DNA from 3 places in the Sphingomonas sp. CFBP 8765 genome. Region 3 is predicted to be linked to each of the others. Evidence: riboswitches for the same ligand, from Rfam matches in the RefSeq annotation. Region 3 holds a riboswitch; each other region holds the start of a gene.
The links. A riboswitch is a leader RNA that binds a small molecule or an ion and turns the genes downstream of it on or off. The one in region 3 is predicted to bind cobalamin.
Positions count from the first base shown of each region.

Region 1: another riboswitch for cobalamin. It lies ahead of IFT87_RS12540 (DUF1636 domain-containing protein); the one in region 3 lies ahead of cobW (cobalamin biosynthesis protein CobW).
Region 2: another riboswitch for cobalamin. It lies ahead of IFT87_RS12515 (TonB-dependent receptor plug domain-containing protein); the one in region 3 lies ahead of cobW (cobalamin biosynthesis protein CobW).

Region 1 is NZ_JACYTY010000004.1:268,425-270,683, forward strand. It holds gene IFT87_RS12535 (ABC transporter ATP-binding protein) at 1-547, shown strand, start outside; cobalamin riboswitch at 569-755, shown strand; gene IFT87_RS12540 (DUF1636 domain-containing protein) at 853-1,269, shown strand; gene cobT (nicotinate-nucleotide--dimethylbenzimidazole phosphoribosyltransferase) at 1,266-2,259, shown strand, end outside.
Region 2 is NZ_JACYTY010000004.1:262,433-264,691, reverse strand. It holds gene IFT87_RS12515 (TonB-dependent receptor plug domain-containing protein) at 1-965, opposite strand, end outside; cobalamin riboswitch at 1,148-1,380, opposite strand; gene IFT87_RS12510 (HpcH/HpaI aldolase/citrate lyase family protein) at 1,439-2,259, opposite strand, start outside.
Region 3 is NZ_JACYTY010000003.1:208,781-211,039, forward strand. It holds gene cobN (cobaltochelatase subunit CobN) at 1-419, opposite strand, end outside; gene cobW (cobalamin biosynthesis protein CobW) at 425-1,474, opposite strand; cobalamin riboswitch at 1,612-1,828, opposite strand; gene IFT87_RS09585 (HoxN/HupN/NixA family nickel/cobalt transporter) at 1,989-2,259, opposite strand, start outside.

The sequences.
Region 1 (2,259 bases), on a different contig from region 3:
TCTGCCGCAGGGTCAAAATCTTCATTGGCCGCTGAGCGTCGAACGTCTCGTCGCGCTGGGCCGATTGCCCCATCTCGCACCGCTGTCCCGCATCTCACGGGACGACCATGCCGCGATTGCCCGTGCGATGGCGGCGGCGGACGTGACCACGCTTGCGGCGCGTGTCGCGACCGAGATTTCGGGGGGCGAGCGGGCCCGCGTCCTGCTGGCAAGGGCGCTCGCGGTGGAGGCGCCGGCGCTGATCGTCGACGAGCCACTCGCGTCGCTCGATCCCGCGCATCAGATCGCAGTCATGGAGATCCTGCGGGCGCAGGCCGCGCGGGGTGTCCTGGTGATCGCCGTCCTGCATGATCTGGGGCTCGCCGCACGCTATTGCGATCGCATCCTCGTGCTAGACGCGGGCCGGCTCGTCGCCGACGGCGCGCCGTCGGCAGTGCTGACGCCGGCGCGGCTGCGTGAGACCTATGGTGTTCGGGCGTGGTTCGGATCGATCGAGGGCGTACCGGTCGTGGTACCGCTGACGCGTGACAGCGCGCAGGGCGATTGACCCGGGCCGCTCGCCCGGCCTATCCCTCTGACCGCGACAGGTTCCCCGGCGACGGGGATGAAAAGGGAACGGGAGAACCCCGGCTGCCCCTGCAACTGTAAGCGGCGAGCCATCGTGCCATCATGCCATTGGGATCCCGGTCCCGAGAAGGCGGCGCGAAGGGCTGTGACCCGTGAGCCAGGAGACCTGCCCGTCGCAGTCGTCTTTCGTCCGGCCAGGGTGCGCCGAGCGGACGGGGGTAAACCCGCGCGACGACATAACCAGCCTGCGGCCTGTGCCGCGGGCGCGTATGTCATGGGGTTTCAATGCCGAATCTACTGGTTCCCGCCGAAGACGGTGCGGCCGTCGTCGCCTGCAGCACCTGCCGCGCGTCCACCGATGCGAAGGACGATGCCGAGGGCATGCGCGGCGGTGCGAGACTCGTCGCGGCATTGCAGGCGGTCCAGGCGAGTGATTCGCGCTATGCCGGGATTGCGGTGCAGGCGATGCCGTGCCTGTTCGCCTGCCAGGACTTCTGCACCATCCACGTCCGCGGGCCCGCGAAGATCGGCTATGTGCTGGGGCGCTTCACGCCTGATGAGGAGGCGGCACGGGCGATCCTCGATTACGCCGTGCTGCATGCGGAGAGTTCGGAGGGGCAGGTGCCGTTTCGGCAGTGGCCTGCGGGGATCAAGGGGCATTTCATCACCCGGACGCCCCCCGCCGGCTATGTCGCGCAGTGACGCTGTTCCCGACGGTCGCGGCGTTCGAGGCGGCGCTGGAGGCCCTTCCCGTGGCAGACGACGCCGCGCGAGGGGCCGCATCGCTGCGGCAAACACAGTTGACCAAGCCGCCCGGATCGCTCGGCCGACTTGAAGACCTCGCGGTCTTCATGGCGGGCTGGCAGGGGCGCGAGCGGCCGCGGTTCGAGCGTGCGCGGGCGGCGATTTTCGCCGGAAATCACGGCGTTGCGGTGCACGGGGTGAGCGCTTTCCCGGTCTCCGTGACCGCACAGATGGTCGAGAATTTCCGTCGTGGGGGCGCGGCGATCAATGCGCTGGCGGATGCCGTCGGGCTCGAACTCGTCATCGCTGACATCGATCTGGAAACCCCCACGGCGGATTTCACGACGGGGCCGGCGATGGACGAAGCCGCGTGTCTCGCCGCACTCAACATCGGTGCCGACGTCGTCGTGCCTGGGCTCGACATACTCGTCGTGGGTGAGATGGGGATCGGGAATTCTACGTCGGCCGCAGCACTGTGTCTGCGCAGTTACGGCGGAACCGCCGCCGACTGGGTTGGCCCGGGGACGGGGGTTGATGTGGCGGGAATCGCGCGGAAAATCGCGGTCGTCGAGGCGGGGATTGCGCGGCATGCTGATTTCCCGCGTACGCCGTTCGAGACGTTGCGGCGGGTGGGGGGGCGTGAAATCGTCGCGATCGCTGGCGCGGTGGTGGCGGCGCGGCTGGCGGGGGTGCCGGTGATGCTGGACGGATTCATTTCGTCGGCGGCGATCGCACCGATCGCGGCGGCGTATCCTAGCATTACAGAGCATTGCATTGCCGGGCATTGTTCGGCCGAGCCGGGGCATGAGCGATTGCTTCAAGCGCTGAAACTCGAGCCTTTACTGAGACTTGGGATGCGGCTGGGGGAGGGAAGCGGGGCGGCGGTTGCGGTGGGAGTGATCCGGTCGGCGTTGGCGGCGCATGACGGGATGGCGACGTTTGCCGAGG
Region 2 (2,259 bases), on a different contig from region 3:
AAGCTCAAGGCATCGTCGGCCAGCGCCCGGCGTGTCGTATCGGCAAACTGGCCGCTGAGCGCATTCGTCCAGCGGCCATCCGCCAGCGCCAACTCCGCGCGGATGAGCCCGTAATGCGCCTCGACCGTGCTGCGCGCGCCTGGCGTATCGACGATCGTGCCGAACTGCGGGCCGCTCAATGCCGTGTCGTTGCTGTCGGCATCGGTATAGCTGTAGCGCCCGACGCCCGTGACCTTCAGCGTGTCGGTGGGCGACCAGCTGAGCTTGCCCGTCGCGCCGACGCTCTTCGCGCCAATGTCGCGCGATCCGCCCCGTGCGGTCGGCGTGCCGTCGGTGAGATAGGTCGAACTCGACAGCGCGTAGTCGAGATTGCCCGCTACGCCTGCGACCCGCGCGCCGCCCGAAAACGTGCCGAACGATCCCCCCTCGGCCCGCAGCGATACGCCCGGGGCTTCCGCGCCGCTGAGCGTGAGATACTGAATGACGCCGCCGATCGCGTCGGACCCGTACAGCGCCGATTGCTGGCCGCGCAGCACCTCGACCCGTGCCGCCTCGTCGGCAATCAGCGTGCCGAAATCATATTCGCCCTGATAGGGATCGGACACTTCGATCCCGTCGATCAACACCAGCACGTGATTGCCCTCCGATCCGCGGATCCGGACCTGCGTCGTCCCCCCGACCGCGCCGGTCCGGCTGACCGCCAGCGCGGGGACGTCGCGCAGCACGTCGGACACGATCCGGGTCTGCCGCTGGTCGAGCGTGGCGGCGTCGAGCACTGTCACCGACGCCCCGAGCTGATCGGCGGGAACCGCGTCCCCCGATCGCGATGCGGTAACCACCAGCTCGGCGTCGCCCCCTGCCGCCTCGCCCGTCGCCGCGGCAATCGGATCGGGCTCGGCCGCGGCTGGCGATGCAAAGGCCGTGGCGGTCGCGAGAACCGCAAGCGAAACGAAAATTCTAGTCATGAAACGATACCCCCGGCGTCACGAGCGACCGGCCGGGGCCTGCCGTCCGATGCTACGGACAGCCGGCGCAACACTTGGGGTGCACGCCGAACCGCACCCGCCACGCGCGCCGATGCGGCCCCCGCCGCATGGTTCGTCGCTCAGACGGAGTACCGTGCCGCGGCCATCCCCTGGACCATGGCAAGAGCGACCGAGCGCCGGCAGGTCTCCTGGCTCGCGGGTCGACGCCCGGTACGCGACCTTCCCGGGCCCTGCGCTTACGCTCAGGCCTAGTGGTCGTCCCCTCATGACGAAGGAACATGCGCACCGCGCTCACCGCTTACAGTTGCAGGGACAGCCGCGGCATGAGGAGGCTCGCCTCCCGCACCGCATTCCCTTTGAAGCCCCGAGGGGCACCGACGCGATCTGCGACCCCGGCCTTCACCGGTTTCGCGGGGCGACGGTAGCGCAGAAAATTCCTGCCGCCAATGGGCCTAGAGTCTCGCGAGGATCGCCCGCGCCTGGCGCAGGTGCGGCGCATCGATCATCCGTCCATCAAGCTGCAGCGCGCCGGCCTCGGGAGCCGCCGCAAACGCTGCGACGACGGCATGCGCACGTGCCACGCTCGCCGCATCCGGCGTGAACGCGGCGTTGATCGTGGCGACCTGCGACGGGTGGATCGCCATCATGCCGGTGAAGCCGTCGCGGCTGCCGCGCGCGGCATAGGCTGCCAGCCCGTCAATGTCCGCGATTGCTGGATAGACCGTTTCGATCGCCGCTACGTCCGCCGCATGCGCGCCGAACAGCAGCAGCGATCGTACGAGCTTATAGGGCTCGGTATAGGACCCGTCGTCCTCCCGACTGGTCGCCGCGCCGATCGCCGCGGGCAGGTCTTCGGCGCCCCAGGTCAGGCCGCATAACCGGCCGTTGACCCGCGCATATTCGCCCAGTGTGAAGATCGCGGCGGGCACTTCGGTCGCGATCGGCAGGATCGGCGGACAGTCATCGCCATAAGCCTCGACCAGCGCGAGGACGGTCGCGGGTCCGGTCGCCTTGGGCAGCATGATCGCATCGGCGCCCCTCGCCGCAGCGATATCGTCGTCCAGCCACCCCGAGTCGACGGGATTGATCCGGACCATCCGCACGACGTCGGTGTGGTCCTGCAACGCGGCCCGGACCGCCTCGCGGGCAACAGCCTTGCGGGAGAGCGAGACCGAATCCTCCAGATCGAGGATGATGGCATCGGCCCCGCTCGCTGCGGCCTTCGCAAAACGCTCGGGCCGGTCTGCGGGCACGAATAGCAGCGAGCGCAACC
Region 3 (2,259 bases):
ACCGGCACCGTCGACGCCGCATCGAGCCGTGCGTCGATCCGCCCGTCGGCGGGCAGCACCGCCAGCGCGATCCCCCGCGCCCGCGCCAGTACCTCGACCTGCTGCAACCCATAGGACCAGTAGGACCGCCCGCCGATCAGCCGGATCACGATCCCCTTCGCCCCCGTGCCTGCGCCACCGTCCAGCGTCCGCTCGACATAGGTATCGACCGACAGCGGATGCGCGAGCGCGGACAGGTTGGCGAGCCTGAGCGACGGCAGCGGGCTTCCACTCGCCGCCGCACGCCGCCACCCGGCCGCGAACGCGCCGAGATCCCCGTCCGAAAAGGACAGGACGACGAGGTCCGCCGGGCTCTGCGCCAGGTCCTGCGGGACCGCGCTTTCCTCCAGCCCGTGGCTTTCGCGGAAGACGACGTGCATCGCCCTCAGCCCTGAAGCGCGGCCCGGATCCTTGCAGGGTCGATCCGGTCATGCTCGGCGATCACCACCAGCCGCGTCTGCCGCGCCTCGTCGGCGCGCCACGGCCGATCATATTGCGTCCGCACCCGCGCCCCGACCGCCTGCACCAGCAGCCGCATCGGCTTGCCCGTCACCGCGGCATAGCCCTTCACGCGCAGGATGTCGGCGTCGCGCGCCAGCGTCTCGATCCGCGCGGCGAGCGCCGCCGGCTCCGCGATCTCGCCAAGCTCGACGATCATGCTGTCGAAATCGTCATGCTCGTGATCGTCCGCGCCATCATGGTGCGACGGCCGCGCCGCGATGTCATCCTCCGCCGCCGCGTTCAGCCCGAGCACGACGCGCGGATCGATCACCCCGTCGGTCAGCGCGATCACCGGCAACGCACGCGCGGACTCCGCCGCGATCACCGCGCGCGCCGCAGCCACACCCGCCTCGCCCGCCAGATCCGCCTTGGTCAGCAGCACCAGATCGGCACAGGCGAGCTGGTCCTCGAACACCTCGGCAAGCGGCGTCTCGTGATCCACGCTCGGATCCGCGCGCCGCTGCGCCTCGATCGCGGCGAGGTCGGGCGCGAACCGTCCCGCGGCGACCGCTTCCGCATCGGCCAGAGCGATCACCCCGTCGACCGTGATCCGCGACCGGATCGCGGGCCAATCGAACGCCTTGAGCAACGGCTTGGGCAAAGCGAGCCCCGACGTCTCGATCAGGATGTGGTCGGGCCGCGGGTCAAGCGCGAGCAAAGTTTCGACGGTCGGGATGAAATCGTCCGCGACGGTGCAGCAGATACAGCCATTGGCGAGCTCGACGACATTCTCGGCCGGGCAATCGGGGATCGCGCAGCCCTTCAATATGTCGCCGTCGATACCGAGCGTGCCAAATTCGTTGACGATCACCGCGAGCCGCCGGCCACCGGCGTTGCGGATCAGGTGGCTGATCAGCGTGGTCTTGCCCGCGCCGAGGAACCCGGTGACGATGGTAACGGGAATCTTGGCCAGGGTCGGCTGGGGGTCGGTCATGCGATACTCTCCGGGCGTCGGAACGACAGCCACGGACGGACGCACGCCCGCAGCCACACGCGCGCACGACCTGACGGCCGCACGCGTTCGTCGCTCAGACGGAGTACCGTGCCGCGACCATCCCCTGGATCAAGGCAAGAGCGACCATGACGCTGGCAGGTCTCCTGGCTCGCGGGTCGAAGCTCGATGCACGCCTTCCCAGGTCTCGTGACCCAGTGGCTGCCCCCGCATCGGGGGCCTGTGCGTCTCGCTCACCGCTTACAGTTGCAGGGACAGCCGCGGCATTGGGAGGCAAAGCTCCCGCACCGCATTCCCATTCAAGCCCCGAAGGGCACCGGCGCGATCTGTCGAGGTTCGGTAGAACCAAACCTCGAGGTTGGGTTTAGAGGAGTTTGGCGACTGTGCCAATGCACCTGACCTCCGTCATCCTGACGAAAGTCAGGACCCAGAGCCACGCGTAATGCGCTGCCTGGCCCTGGGTCCCGGGTCGAGCCCGGGATGACGACGCAGCTCGTTACCCCCGAACCACCTCGATCTCGTCGAACCGCTTCCACCGGTAGATCGCAAAACTCAGCACCCAGCATGCCACGAACAGCGCGATGATCGCAAAGCCCAGCCCGTTGAAATTCTCGCCCAGCGCCGAAGCGACGTCCCACACGCCCCCGCTGAGGCCCAGCTTCGACGCCAGCAGCGCGAGCGTTTCGATCCCGCCGATCGCGATCGCGACGATCGCCGAGATCAGCGTGATCGTGATGTTGTAATAGAGCTTGCGGATCGGCTTCACG